2 regions of the Aliirhizobium sp. YIM B11859 genome follow, and region 2 is predicted to be linked to the other one. Evidence: riboswitches for the same ligand, from Rfam matches in the RefSeq annotation. Region 2 holds a riboswitch; the other holds the start of a gene.

Region 1 (7,537 bases), on a different contig from region 2:
TACGAGTTCCGCACAGAAGGCACTGTTCTTCAACCTGCGCCGTCTTCGCGCAAAGCTTGCCCGCGGCGATTCCAATCTGACCGCGCGTGCCATCCATGAAGAAATCGCAGCCGCCATCGGCGTCAGCGTATCCGATGTGCAGACAATGGATGCCCGTCTTTCGGCCAATGACGCTTCGCTGCAGGCGCCGACGATTGCCGGCGACGCAGATAGCGGCGAGCGTCTGGACATGCTGGAAAGCGGCGAGCCGCTGCCCGACGAGCAGGTGTCCGGCATGATCGACGGCGAACGCCGGCTGAAATGGCTGCAAGGCGCCCTGACCAAGCTCAATGATCGCGAGAAGAAGATCATCCGCGCACGTCGTCTCACCGACGATGGCGCTACTCTCGAAGCGCTCGGTACCGAGCTTGGCATTTCCAAGGAACGGGTGCGTCAGATCGAAAGCCGGGCCATCGAAAAGCTGAAGTCGGCGCTGGTTCTGGCCAATCCGCAGATGGCCGCCGCTTGCTGATGATATGACGGCGCGCGGGGGGGAGCCTTCCAGGCCCGACTACCGCGCGTCTTTTCCATGTTTCAGTCTATGGCGTAGAACGGTTGCGCATGTTTCATGCAGTCCCGTTCAAGGCACATTGATCCCGTCATTCGGCGATGATCTTGACCTTCTGGCCGGGCGATACCGTCGCGCCGGCCGGCATTGCATTGAGAAGCTTGAAAAGGTCGAGCTTGCGGTCGGTTCCCATCATCCGACCTGCGAGCGAGGCGAGCGTGTCGCTCGGGCCGACGGTCAGGACGCGGATACGAAGCGGCTTCAGCGAGGCGATTTCCTGCGGCGTCATCCGGCGGAAGCTGTTGCGCAGCGTGTCGGCTGTTGTTTCAAGCGTGCCGCTGTCCTTCGGCACCGCCGTCAGGAAACGGAAGATCTGGTCTCCGACGCGCACGACGGTCACATCGAAATCCCAGCGCTCGGCCGAGGCGCGAGCGGTGGCGGCAGGAAGACCGTTGACGGTCGCCTCCTTGACCGTTTCCGGCTGCAGGCCGGCCACCCAGCCGCTTGTCAGGTAGTTCGTCAGGCTGTTGTTGTCGCCGGCTGCGACGCCGTCGAAGCGGATCGCCGCCTCGCCAGGGCCGGTTGCCAGAACCGCCTCGACCTTGTTGTCGATCCGGAAGTCCGGAGGTACATCGAAGCGGATGCCGAGACCGCCATGCATGAAGGTCTGGCCGCGGACATACCCTTCCTGCGGGCTGTCGCCGTAAAGAAGCCCGTCAATCCCGGCGAGATAATAATCGCGGCCGCGATCGCCTACCTGGCCCTCGATGCCGAAGGCGCGGGCATGGCGGCGTGCGAGATCGACGCGCTGGGCGGAATTCGGGTGACTGGAAAGAAAGTCGAGGCTCTGGTCGTTGTCCGGATCAACGGCGGAATAACGCGCATAGGCCGCCATGGAATCGAGGAAGCGTGCCGCTGCATAGGGATCGTAGCCGGCTTCACCGAGCATGCGCACGCCGATGACATCCGCCTGCAATTCCTGCTGGCGCGAAAAGGCGGCGAGCCGCAGCTTGCCGCGGGCAAGGGCCTGTTTACCGGCGAGATCGCTGGACAGGACTTCGGCGACGACGCGGCTGGCAATCACTTCGGCCTCTTCGCGCTTCTGGCGCTCGATACCGTGATTGGCGGTGACGTGGCCCATTTCGTGCGACAGGACGGCGGCAACCTCGGATGCATCGTTGGCGAGCGCCAAAAGGCCGCGGGTGACGTAGAGATAACCACCCGGCAGGGCGAAGGCGTTGATCGCCGGGGAATTCAGGATGGTGATACGGAAGGACTGGCTCGGATTTTCCGAGACGGCAGTCAGCGCGCCGGCGATGCGCGCGACAAGACGCTCGGTCTTGGCATCGTGGTATTCGCCGCCGTAGCTCGCGACGATCCGCGGATGTTCTCGAGCGCCCATCTGGGCACGCGGATCATTTTTCTGGACCTCGTCGACGGTCTGCGGATTGTCCGAGGGCGAGACGTTCGGCGTATAGGCCTGATCGAAAATCGACTGGCAGCCGTAGAGCATCGACGTAACAAAGCACAACGCCGCTGCGGAGCGGATTACGCGGGCACGTTGCCAAGGGCCTTGCCGCCTTGCATGGTCCGTCTTTACCGTCTTCGCCTGCACCATCATCTCCGGAATTACGCTTCGGCGTCCTGCCGTCGCGCTCAAAGCGTGTCGCGACCCTGGGAGCTCGCTCGTTACGCCTTAAGTCTTTGTTTCACAGCATATCGTGAAAAACCGTTAAACAGTTCTATCCGACTTGCCTAAGTCTCGTTTTCCGCCTGCCGTCGCTTACCGTCTTTTGCGCCAGCTGCACAGATATTCCTAAATGAATATGTATCGCCTACTGTGTCTGAAAAGAAAAATACGTCAAACGCCGATGGCATCCGCCCACGTCCAAATTGTGGCATTCGGTCAGCACGGTTGATGACAGGCGTTCATGAAGCGCCAGACTGCGGTGCGGCTGCCGGACCGAAACGGGAGAGATAGTCGACGACGCGTAGTTGCGAGACGGCCCGACCGTGCTCGACCAGCAACACGGCATCCGCAAGCCTTTCGACTTCGCCCCGATCATGGGTGACGATCACCACCGTGTTTTTCGTCTCGCGATGCAGATCCAGCAGGAGTTCGGTCATCTGAAGGCGAAGAGCGGCATCAAGCGAGGCAAAGGGTTCGTCGAGAATAAGCACAGGCTTTTTTCTCACCAGCGCCCGGGCAAAGGCTGCTCTCTGCTTTTCGCCGCCCGACAGGGAGCCCGGCAAACGTTTGCCGAAGCCGCCAAGGCCGACGCGGGTCAGGGCCTGCTCGACACGGTCCCTGTCTTCAACAGACAGCTTCATCGAAGGATTGATGCCGAGCGCGACATTGGTGAAGATATCGAGATGGGCAAACAGGTTGTGATCCTGGAAGACGACCGAGACCGGCCGTTCCGACGGATGGCTTACGGTATAGTCGCGGCCTTCGATGACGATGCTCCCTGATTGCGGGGTGTCGAAGCCGCTGAGCAGATTGAGCAAAGTCGATTTGCCCGCACCCGAAGGGCCGGCAATGGCGGTGATCAATCCTTTGCCGATCGAGCAATCAAAGCTGAAACCGGTTGTTCCGAGCTTCAGGCTCACGCGATCAAGCACGATACCGTCATCCATGATGTGGCTCCCTCCGCCCCTCGCGTGAGCCGGCGGTGCCAAGGATCGTCAATGCAAGGCAGACGATACCGAGGATCAGCGCCAGCCCGTCCGCGTCGTTGGTCCTGTAGCTCGATAACGTGCTGTAGACCAGCCAGGGCAAGGTGACGAGCTCGCTGGAGCCGAACAGTGCCACGGCGCCGAGGTCGCCGAGCGACAGGGCCATGGCGAAGGAGAGGGCGGTCAATGTCGGCTTCAGCAGAACAGGCAGGTCGATCAGTCGCCATTTGGCCGGGCCGGTGATCCCGAGTGCTGCCGACAGGCGGGCCGTCTGCCGACCGTGATCATCAAGTGCTGGCTGCAGGACGCGGATAGTGAAGGGCAGTGCCATCATCGCATTGACGGCCGCGACCAGATACGGCGCCAGGCCGGCGAGGGTGCTGCCCGTCAGTCCCCAATGCCGAAGAGTAAGAAACCAGCCTGTGCCCAGAATGATTGGCGGGATGACGAGGACGAGCGACGCCATACCGGCGAGCGATAACGACAGGGCTCTTGCGGCCAATGAGGGGTCTTGCCGGTCCCCGATGGCCTGCCGTGCGGTGACGATGGCAAACGATGCGGCAACGGCGAGGAAAGCCGCGACAAGCGCGATGACGATGCTGGTCGCGGCAGCGCGCAGGAAGAGCGGGCCGGAAAGGAGTTTTATCAGATCGGCATGAATGCCGGCGGCGAGCACCGACATCAACGGTGCGGCGACAAAAAGGGAGGCTGCGGCAATCACCACGCTATCCCATAGTCGGGCGCTGGCGGATCGCCCGTCGAGCCGCTGTGCCCTGCGGCCGGCTGTTCGCAGCGTTTCGGTCGGCGCTGGCAGGAGCGCGATCAGTCCGATGACGGCCGTGGTGACGGCGATCTGCAGGAAAGCCAGCGCGATGGCGCGGGGCGGATCAAAATCGAAGCGCAGCGCCTGATAGATCGCCACTTCGAGCGTCGTTGCCGCAGGGCCGCCGCCAAGCACGAGGACGAGGGTGAAGCTGGTGGCGCAGAGCATGAAAACCAGGCCGGCAGCGCCCGGCACTACGCGCTGCAAGGTCGGCCATTCGATGAGGCGGAAGATCGATAGCGGCTTCATCCCAAGGCTTGCCGACAGCAGCCAGTATTCAGCCGGCAATCGTTCGAGCACGGCCAGCAGCAGCCGGGTTGCGAGCGGGATGTTGAAGAAAGTGTGAGCCAGAAGAATGCCGGAAAGGCCGTAAACGCTGATCGGTTGGTCGAGGCCGGCGGTAGTGAGCCAGCTATTGAGCGTGCCCTGCCTGCCCCAGACGCCGAGAAGGCCAAGCGCGCCGACCAGTGCCGGCAGCCCCATCGGCAGTGCCATCAGGCGCAGGATCCAGATGCGACCGGCAAAGCGCGGGCGCCGCGCCAGCGCCAGTGCCACCGGAATGGCCAGCAAAACTGAAAGCAGCGTCGAAAGCCCCGCCTGCCAGAGGGTGAACCGCAGGATGCGCCAGGTATAGGCGGTGAAAAGCCGGTCCACCGACTGGTCGCCATCCCAGGCCAGCAACGCGACGATCGCGGTGCCGACGAACAGGGCAACGGCGAAAAGCGCGGTCAGACCCGCGCCAATGCTTCGTCGTCGCTCTTTCCTCGTCAGCAAATGCAAGCCCTGCCGTCCGGATCAGTTCTTGCTCATGGCAGTCAGCCATTCGTCGATCCAGGCCTTGCGGTTTTTTGCCACCTCGTCGGAGCCGATCAGCAGCGTTCTCTCCGGCTGGACCAGCTTGCCGAACGCATCGGGAAGCGGCTTCGACGGTGTGGCGACAGGCATCATCCAGTTGGTGGTGGGAATAATGTCCTGTGCTGCCGGCGACATGAGGAAGGCGAGGAAACTTCTCGCCAGATCCTTGTCCCTGGCATTCTTCAGGATGCCGGCGACTTCGATCTGGATGTAATGACCATCGGAAAAGGCTGCGGCCTGATAACGATCGCTGTTTTCCTCGACCATGTGATAGGCGGGCGACGTGTTGTAGGACAGAACCATCGGCACTTCGCCCTTGGTGAACAGGCCATAGGCCTCCGACCAGCCGGGAGTAACGGTCAGGACCCGGTTCTTGAGCTTCGCCCAGGCTTCCGGGGCCTTGTCGCCATACACGGCCTTGACCCAGAGCAGCAGGCCCAGGCCCGGTGTCGACGTGCGCGGGTCTTCGATGACGATCTTCTGGGAAGCGTCGCCGTCGACGAGGTCCTTCAGGCTCTTCGGCGGCGTCTTGACTGCCTGAGTATCGTAGACGACGGCGAAGTGGCCGTAGTCGTAAGGGATGAAAGTGTCGTCTGCGTAATTGCCCGGCACCTTGACGGCGCTGACATCGACGCCTGCGGGCTGGAAAAGGCCGGTCGCCTTGGCTTCCGTGATCAGGCTGGTGTCGAGGCCGAGTGCGATATCAGCATCGGAACCGGCGCCTTCGAGCTTCAGGCGGGTGAGCAGCGCCACGCCATCGGTGACGCCGACGAAATTGACGGTGCAGGCGCAGGTCTTTTCGAACTCGGCCTTGATCTTCGGGCCGGGACCCCAGTCGGAGATGAAGCTTTCATAGGTGTAGACGGTCAGCGTCTTTTGCTGAGCCTCAGCGGCAAAGGGAGCAAAAGCCGCGGCTGCGGCCGCCAGAAGAAAAGTCGAAATCCTGCGCATCAGCGCCTCCTCTCAAAAAACGAAATGGGGAATAGGCGCTGGTGATGAGCCGTCTAATCCCTCCGCCGGTGTTAACCGGATCAGGTTCCGCGGGTTGACCGTAAGGTCTCTCAGCCCTGCTGACGCAGGGCACCCCGTTAGAGCGTGCAAAGATGTAACGGCCTCTCTTCAAACTGGCAAGGGGGGTCGGTAAGAGGGGCCGGGAAGAGGGGCCGGCATAGGCTTCGATGAAGCTATGCGGGAATGTCAGGTGGCCGACATGTCCATGTACATGATCTCCCAGACATGCCCGTCGGGGTCCTGGAAACTACAGCCGTACATTGGGCCCATTTCCAGATTTGGCTTCCATTCGAAACCGCCGGCGGCAAGCGCCTTCCGCTTGAAGCTGTCTACTTCGTCGCGGTCCGATGCGGTGAGGCAGGTGAGCACTTCCGTCGCCTTTTTTGCATCGGAAATCTCGCCATTGATAAAGCCCTTGAACTTCTCATGGGTCAGCAGCATCACATAGATCTGCTCGCTGACGACCATGCAGCTTGCCGTATGGTCGGAAAAATCGGGGTTCTTGGTGAAGCCAAGCGCCGTATAAAAGGTCGTCGAGGCTTGAAGATCTGCCACCGGCAGGTTGACGAAAATCATCCGCATTCAGTTTTCCTCCATCCCGATCCGGCGCCTTCAGCGGCGCCGTCTCCTCAAAGACGGAAGATGCTGCAGTAATCCGACACGTCCATGCCGAATTTTTAATTTCAGTGATCGTTGCTCTTAAAAACCTTCAGTTCGCGCGGTACCACCGCCATCCCGCCCAGCCGGTTGGCGATCGCGTAGTCGACGGTCTTTTCGACCACGTCAGGCATGACCGGCTTGGTCAAAACGCCAAGCGCGCCTTGCACTCCGTCGGCAATATCTTCCGGGTTGGCAGTCATGAAAACGACCGTCAGACCATATTCTTCCGCAAGGATCCTGCCGATTTCCGGTCCGGTGCGGCCGTCCGTCAGGTTGACGTCGACAAGGGCGATATCGGCATAGGGTGCAAGTGCCAGCGCGTGCTTGCGGGCGCTGGCAAAGCCGACGACCTTCAATCCCATCTGCTCGATTGTGTCGGCGACATCAAGGGCGATCAGAAACTCGTCCTCGATGATCATAACGCGCTGGTTCATTGCCTCACTGGCCTGCCGACGACGTGATACATTTGTCAGCATTGCACATCTCCACGCTTCAACTCGGTTCAACTCAAGTCCGGCGGTTGCCAAATTTTGCAACCGAACTGACTACCGAACGTCGGGAGCGGCAGATTGTTCCGCAGCGAGACACTGTTTTCTTTGGGTAACTATCTGTTAAGGCTAACAAATATTTAATTTTATGGTGAGGAGATCGAGGTTCAGCCCTCGATCTCCTCGCGCAGCATTTCGAGCTCCAGCCATTCCTCTTCCATCTTGGCGACCTTTTCACGAAGCTTTTCCATTTCGGAGACGAGCTTGCTGAAGGTCGTTGGATCCTTGGTGAAGAGGTTGGGGTCGGCCATCTTCTTTTCGCGCAGCGCGATCTCGGTTTGCGCCTTTTCCATTTCCTTCGGCAGGTTTTCGAGGGCGAATTTCTGCTTGAATGAAAGTTTGCCCTTGGCCTTGGGCGCGTCGGCTGCTGCTGCCCCGGCCTTCGGCTTTTCTGCTGCCTTTTCAGCGCGGCGGCGC
Region 2 (7,537 bases):
TGATGCCGGCGAGATCTGGGCTGTCCAGCATCGCCTGGCCGACGACAGAGCCCGGCCCCATAACCAGATTGAGTACGCCCTTGGGCAGCCCCGCACGATGCAGAATATCGACAATCGCCCAGGAGCAGCCGGGCACGAGCTCGGCCGGCTTGAACACCACGGTATTGCCGTAACAAAGGGCCGGAGCAATCTTCCAGGCAGGAATGGCGATCGGAAAATTCCACGGCGTGATGATGCCGATGACGCCAAGCGGCTCCCGGGTAATCTCGACACCGATGCCCGGCCGTGCCGATGGCAGCATTTCCCCCGAAAGACGTAGCGTCTCGCCGGAAAAGAAATCGAAGATCTGAGCCGCCCGCGTCACCTCCCCAATGCCTTCGGCCAGCGTCTTGCCCTCTTCGCGGGCGAGCAGTTCGCCAAGCTCCTGCTTGCGGGCGATAATTTCGTCTGACGCCTTTTTCAGAATCGCATGGCGCTCCATGATCCCGGAGCGAGACCACGTCGGAAAGGCAGCTTTTGCTGCGGCAATTGCCTGACGCACCTCGTCGGCGGTGGCTTCGGCGTAAAGCCCGACGACATCGTTCGTATCGGACGGATTGATGTTTTCCGAGCCGTTGCTGCCGACCCATTCGCCGGCGATGAGATTTTTATGGATGGTCATTGAAAAATCCTTCCCACATCGGCCGGACGGCCGGCCGAGACATAGATGGTGAAAGTATACGGCGTTTGACAGTATCAATTATCATCCGGATGGCCAGCGCCGGCAAACGCCCCACCCTGGTAGATGACAGCGGGATCCGTGGGGTCCTGAGGACCCGCGGCTGCCTGAATTTCGGCGCTCCACTGCGCCGAACTATCCTCCGGTTGCCAGTCGAGAAAAGCCGCATTGCTATTGTCCCACCAGCGCTTCTCGTTGGCCGAGGCGCCGTAAACGATCGTATGCGCCAGCTGCGGCGTCGAGAAAGCCCGCCCGCAAAGCGAGACGAAATCGCGATAGCTCAGCCATGTCGACAGCATGCGCGGATTGAGCGGCCTTTCGAAACAGGAACCGATGCGCAGGGACAATGTCTCCTGGCCGAACTTATCGTAATACATGCTGGCGATTGCCTCGCCGAATACCTTCGACACGCCGTAGAGCGAATCCGGACGTGGATAGACAGTGTTGTCGATATAGTCGTCGCTGCGGTAATACCCGACGACATGGTTGGAGCTGGCAAAAACGATGCGCGGTTTGCCATTATGCCGGGCCGCCTCGTAAAGATTATATTGGCCGATAATATTGCCCTGCAGGATAAGATCGAAGCTGCGCTCTACCGAAATCCCGCCGAGATGGATGACGCCATCGACACCGTCTAAAAGACGGGAAACGCCTGTTGCATCGGAGAGGTCGCATCGAATGAAAGTCTCTCTTGGCCCGATCTCGGCCACATCGCCGATATCCGACAGCACCACCGTTTCCGCCAGTTGCGACAACAACGGGCGTATGCCCCGACCAACGCCACCCGCAGCGCCCGTCAGCAACAGTCTTTTCAGCATAAATCCTCCCCAGGACCGTCCATAGCCGGCGTAAACCGACCTTGTCATACATGACGACCGTAGAGATATTATAAGTTGGAGACAAGGCTTAAACCGGCACCACTATGACCCGACATGGATCATAAAAGGCGCAACGGATGCCGCGCCCTTCATTGCCTACCAAAGATCGGCGTGACGATTGACGTCCTTGTACAACAGGTAGCGGAAACGCCCGGGGCCACCCGCATAACAGGCTTGCGGGCAATAGGAGCGCAGCCACATGTAATCGCCGGCTTCGACCTCGACCCAATCCTGGTTGAGCCGATAGACCGCTTTGCCCTCCAGCACGTAGAGGCCGTGCTCCATGATGTGGGTTTCCATGAAGGGGATGATTGCGCCCGGTTCGAAGGTGACGATATTCAGATGCATGTCGTAGCGCACGTCCGACGGATCGATGAAACGCGTCGTTGCCCACCGACCATCGGTGTCCGGCATCGGGTCCATCACGCATTCGTCTTCATGGGTGAAGATTGCCGGCGGAGCCTCCAGCCCATCAACGACCTTGAAGGCCTTGCGCACCCAGTGAAACCGGCAGGGCCCCTCACCTTCACCGCGCAGCGTCCAGGGTGAACCGGCCGGCAGATAGGCGAACGAGCCTTCACGCAACGCGTGGCGCTGACCGTCGAATTCGATGCTCAATTCACCGGTGACGACGAAGATTGCCGCCGAGGCCCTGACATCAGGCTCAGGCCGCGTGCTGCCGCCACCCGGCAAAACCTCGACGATGTATTGCGAGAAGGTTTCGGCAAAGCCGGTGAGCGGCCGACTGAGGATCCAGGCGCGGGTCTTTTCCCAATGCGGCAGAACACTGGTGACGATATCGCTCATCACCGTGCCGGGAATGACGGCATAGGACGTGGTAAAAACCGCCTTGCTGGAAAGAAGCTGTGTCTGCGGCGGCAGGCCGCCGACCGAAGAAAAATATCTGCCGTCTGTCATGCTTTGTCCCCGTCTGTCATCCCCTTGGTTTAAGCAGGGTCGGGCGATTCAGCAATCGTCAAAAACAACGGATATCGCCAATGCGGCAAACGCCCGGCAACAGGAAGAAGCTGTGTCAAGCCGTTCGCCCGCGCACTATCAGCGCTCCGAGCCGGACGAAACCACATCCGGCGTCATGAGATAGCTGAGCACGGTATCAGCAATCATCCGCCTGTGGAGCCCCATCAGTGCCGGCTCTGACAGGTCACGCCGGAAGATCGTTCCGAACGTGTGACGGTTTGAAACCCTGAAAAAACAGAAGGCGCTGATCAGCATATGCACGTCGATGGGGTCGACTTCGCGCCGGAAAATTCCCTCTGCCGCTCCCCGAGCTAAGATCGTCGCAAGCGTGTTGATAATCGACACGTTGAGGTCGCGAAGCGTTTCCGATCGACGCATATGTGCGGCGTAATTGATGTTCTCGCTGCTGACCAGGCGGATGAAATCGGGATGCGCCTCGTCGTAGTCGAAGGTTTCAGAGATCAGCACACGCAACGCCTCGTCGGGCGCAAGGTAATCCAGTTCGAGATCTGCCTCGATCGTCCGAATCTGCCGGTAGGATCTCTCGAGCACTGCCAGATAGAGATCTTCCTTGCCGCCGAAATAATAATAGATCATCCGCTTCGAGGTTCGGGTCTTTTCGGCAATCGCATCAATGCGACCGCCGGCAAGGCCCCGCGTTGCAAACTCCTCCGTGGCGACATCGAGGATATCAGCCTTGGTCCGCTCAGGATCATTCTTTCTGCGGATTTGGGGTCTGGCGGGCATTGCGGGTAAATTCAATGTTTTGAAACAAGGAGCATGACTGCGATAGTCCTACTCCGCCTCACCACCACATTCAACACCATAGCTCTTGCCAATCTCATCCGCTCTGGTCTATCAAGAATGAAACAGGGGTGCTCCGTATTGCCGGGGCTGAGATGCGATCGCCATGATCACGGACCCTTCAAGCTGATCTGGATAATGCCAGCGGAGCGAGGTTCAAGCGATGTTTTCCGGCGCGCAGATTTCTCTTTACCCGATGTCCGACGATTTCGTCGGCGTCATTCTAGGCTCTCTTTCGGCACTCGATCCCTATCGGGAAAAGCTGCGAATCGAGACGGACGATATCTCGACGCTGCTTGTCGGCACGCCTGATATCGTCTTTGCCGCCATGCGCGATCTGTTCGTTGCGGCCGCAATAACCGGCAAGCATTGCGTCCTGCATGCCACTCTTTCGCGCGGTTGCCCCGGGGAACCTGACGATCCTATCTGCCAGGTGCCGGAGATGAACGGCCCGATGCCGCCGCTCGAGGAGCGCAAGGCTCAGGCGCTGGCGGCAGTTTCCAGTATTCCATCCTCCGGCCAGCCGGCCGCCGCGCAATTTTCGCTCTACACGCTCGGCATCGACCAGCATATGGACGAGATTTATGGCTGCATCGATTTCATCAAGGCGTCCGGCGTCTTCGACAGGTCGAAAAACTTCTGCACCAAGCTGCGCGGCGACGCAGCGCCGGTTTTTGCAACCATCGGCGAGGCTTTCGTGCGGTTCGGGCCACCCCAGGGGCACGTGACGATAGACTTGACCGTGTCGGCCAACAGCCCGTCCAGGGTCTAAGCAAAAGCGTCCGGACAGATCCATGTCGTTACCATCTTTCGGCATGCGCAAGCGCATGTCCAGCAATCCGATAGTCCGGGCTCTGCCGGCGATGATCGCGCTCTGCGGTCTCGCTGCAACGTGGGAAATCTATTGCCACCTGTCGGGCATAGGCACCGGCACTCTGCCGGCACCGTCTCAGGTTGTTCTGCAAGCCTGGACAAATCGCGAAGCGCTATGGGCCAATACGATCCCGACGATCCGGGCGACGGCACTCGGATTTTCTCTGTCGATTCTCGCCGCCTTCGTATTGTCAATATTCGTCGACTTCTCTCCACTCCTGCGACGAATGCTGTTTCCGATCCTGGTCATCAGCCAGACCCTGCCGCTGGTCGCCATCGCACCGCTCGTCGTCCTCTGGTTCGGCTTCGGCCTCCTGCCCAAAATCCTGCTCGTCGCGCTCGTCACGTTTTTTCCGATGCTGGTCGCACTGTGCGAGGGTTATGCGGCAACCGAGCGGGAGATCGAGGATCTGCTTGCATCCATGGGTGCATCGCGCTGGAAACGCTTTCGGTTGGCACGACTGCCGTCCGCTCTGCCCTACTTCTTCGCCGGCCTGCGGATTTCGATCACCTATGCAGTGGTCGCGGCCATTTTCGCCGAATATGCCGGTGCCGCCAGAGGTCTCGGCATCTACATGCTGAACGCGAAGAATAATTTCCGTCCCGATCTTGTGCTGGCCGCGGTGTTGGTGAGCTCGATGCTGACACTGATCCTCTTCGGTGCAACCCGGCTGGTCCAGCGGCTGGCCGCCCCCTGGATTGACCCTTCGGAGAGACAGGAACGATGACGCCCCCGCTTCTCTCGCTGGAAGATATTTCGTTGCGCTATGGCGACATCGAGGTCCTGACCGAGATCTCCATGAATATCGTGGCTGGCGAATTTGTCTCGATCCTCGGTCCGTCGGGCGCGGGAAAATCGACGATCTTCAAAGTCCTGACCGGCGCGACAAAAGCCGAGCATGGGAATGTTCTCTTCGACGGAAGGACACTTTCGTCAGCCGCCAGCCCATTCGCCTTCATGCCGCAGCGCGATGCGCTGATGCCATGGAGATCAATTCTGGACAATGTGACACTTGGCCTCGAGGTTCAGGGCATGGGTCGCCGGCAGGCACGGCAAAAGGTCGAACCCTTGCTTGAGGAGTTCGGCCTCTATGGCTTCGAGGGACATTATCCCCATGCGCTGTCCGGCGGCATGCGCCAGCGCGCAGCGCTCCTGCGCACCGTCGTGCAAGACAGACCGATACTCCTGCTGGACGAACCCTTCGGTGCACTTGATGCGCTGACCCGCAACCAGATGCAAATCTGGCTCGAGGCGATGTGGTTGAAACATCGCTGGACCGTGATCCTCATCACCCACGATGTCCGTGAGGCCGTGATGCTCTCCGACTGCATCCATCTTCTTTCACCGCGCCCGGCACGCATTGTCCGCACAGTAGACATCACGCCTTCACGCCCGCGCTTCGGCGTGGCCACGACCTACGCCGAGACTGCCAAGCTTGAGGCTTCGATACTCGCGACACTTCTCTCGCCCGCCAATCAACTTCAGGAAGGACAAATGCCATGAGCCCGTTGTTACTGAGCCGTCGCGCCACTCTGGCGGCATTTGCCGCGCTTGCTGCGCAGATTACGCCGCTGCGTGCCGAGACGTCCTCCAAGGTGTCGGTCGCGCTGGACTGGACCCCCAATACCAATCACATCGGTCTCTTCGTCGCCCGCGACAAGGGCTTCTATCGGGAGGCCGGGCTCGAGGTCGAAATCCTGCCCTACACGGATACATCGGCCGGCACCCTGGTTGCCAACGGGGTTGCCAATTTCGGCATTCTCGGCTCAATCGGGCTTTTGACCCAGCGCTCTGCCGGCGCCGATCTCGTCGGCACCTATGCAGTGGTGCAGACAGAGACCGGTCGCGTCGTCTTCAAGGGAGGTCGCAAGGATATCAACCGACCGCGCGATCTCGACGGCAAGACCTACGGCGGGTTCGGTTCGGCATGGGAAAACGCGTTAATCTCCTCGATCATCCGCAACGACGGCGGCAAAGGAGAGTTTGAAACGGTCACGCTCGGCACATCCGCCTATCAGGCGCTCGAGAACGGCGCCGTCGACTTCACACTGGAAGTCTACACATGGGAGGGCGTCAAGGCGGACATGGAGGGATTGAACCAGCGCGCTTTCCGCTATGCCGATTTCGGTGTTCCTGACGAGCACACGACGCTGATCGGCTCAAGCCGTGCGTATCTCGATCAAAACCCGACGGATGCAAGGGCTTTCCTGCAGGCCACCCGCCTGGGTTACCGCTATGCAGTCGAGCATCCCGATGAGGCAACCGATCTGCTGATGTCCGCCAATAGCGATGCGCTCACCGACCGCAAATTCATCCGCGCATCGCTTCAGGCGCTGATCGACGGCGGATATCTGCTGAGCACCGCAGGCAAGATCGGTGAGATCGACCCATCGAAATTCGAGGCGATCGGCACCTATGCCTACAAATCCGGTATTCTCAAGGGCCCCGGTGGTACAGCGCTAGAAACAAAACCGGATTTCGGAACGTATTTTACCAACGCGTTTCTACCCTCGTCCTGATACGCGAGAGGGGACAGATCTGCGGCGTCAGATAATACCCCAGGCGCGGAACCTGCCGCGCCCGGTCAGTTCTCGCAGATGCAGTTCCGATGCAATCTTCAGAGCCCCCTGTGGCGTCACCGAGAGCGACCGCGCAATCATGCCTGACGACACCATCGGACGGGACAGGACCAGATCGACCAGTTGCGGCAGTTTCGACGATTGCCGACGACCCGTGATCCGGTGCTGCATTTGCTGTCTGGCAAGCACGAGGCGGTCATGCTCCTTCAATCCCGTCTCACCCGCTTCGGAAATTGCGTCGAGGACAGCGACAAGGCGGGTATTGCGGTCCCTGCTTGCCCTCTCCTCGCGGCCGACCTGCTTCAGGCCAAGATTGATTGTCGGAAGGTGAGCGGAGGTGACACCCTCCCGTCTCAGAAGCGACGCGGCAAGCAGGCGGCCGAGCCATGGCGCGTGCTGAAGAACCTGAAGCTGGCTCCAGGCGTCGATCAGAAGTGCGACCCTCAGCACCGGCGGCAGATCGGCGCTATCGTCCAGCACCACCAGCCATTCATCGAGACGCTCATCCTCGTCCCAGTCAGGCTCGTACAGAAACGGCTCCCGGTCTTTCCTGTGGCTCGCAGCACCCGGCGCAAGGGCGCGCGAAATCGCAGCCTCGCTTCTTGCGACTACCGCGTCGATCTCCGCCAGGTACTCGGCCAGCGGATCCTGAGGTTCGCCCTCCGAACCGGTTTCCTCGTCATTCTCAATCACCGGGATCTCTACC

The links. Region 2 has a riboswitch for thiamine pyrophosphate ahead of AC2GXZ_RS18650 (YkoF family thiamine/hydroxymethylpyrimidine-binding protein). Riboswitches for the same ligand answer to the same signal wherever they lie in the genome.
Region 1: it holds a riboswitch for thiamine pyrophosphate, as region 2 does, so the genes downstream of both, thiB (thiamine ABC transporter substrate binding subunit) here and AC2GXZ_RS18650 (YkoF family thiamine/hydroxymethylpyrimidine-binding protein) in region 2, are expected to answer to the same signal.

Annotation. Positions count from the first base shown of each region.
Region 1 is NZ_JBXHAY010000007.1:224,216-231,752, reverse strand. It holds gene AC2GXZ_RS24565 (RNA polymerase factor sigma-32) at 1-511, shown strand, start outside; gene AC2GXZ_RS24560 (M48 family metalloprotease) at 639-2,060, opposite strand; gene AC2GXZ_RS24555 (thiamine ABC transporter ATP-binding protein) at 2,477-3,184, opposite strand; gene AC2GXZ_RS24550 (thiamine/thiamine pyrophosphate ABC transporter permease ThiP) at 3,177-4,820, opposite strand; gene thiB (thiamine ABC transporter substrate binding subunit) at 4,842-5,852, opposite strand; TPP riboswitch at 5,893-5,999, opposite strand; gene AC2GXZ_RS24540 (VOC family protein) at 6,099-6,494, opposite strand; gene AC2GXZ_RS24535 (response regulator) at 6,596-7,048, opposite strand; gene AC2GXZ_RS24530 (ABC-F family ATP-binding cassette domain-containing protein) at 7,228-7,537, opposite strand, start outside.
Region 2 is NZ_JBXHAY010000004.1:465,491-473,027, reverse strand. It holds gene AC2GXZ_RS18670 (aldehyde dehydrogenase family protein) at 1-661, opposite strand, end outside; gene AC2GXZ_RS18665 (NAD-dependent epimerase/dehydratase family protein) at 736-1,536, opposite strand; gene AC2GXZ_RS18660 (bifunctional allantoicase/(S)-ureidoglycine aminohydrolase) at 1,693-2,514, opposite strand; gene AC2GXZ_RS18655 (TetR/AcrR family transcriptional regulator) at 2,653-3,321, opposite strand; TPP riboswitch at 3,436-3,548, shown strand; gene AC2GXZ_RS18650 (YkoF family thiamine/hydroxymethylpyrimidine-binding protein) at 3,542-4,150, shown strand; gene AC2GXZ_RS18645 (ABC transporter permease) at 4,173-4,979, shown strand; gene AC2GXZ_RS18640 (ABC transporter ATP-binding protein) at 4,976-5,755, shown strand; gene AC2GXZ_RS18635 (ABC transporter substrate-binding protein) at 5,752-6,771, shown strand; gene AC2GXZ_RS18630 (RHE_PE00001 family protein) at 6,799-7,537, opposite strand, start outside.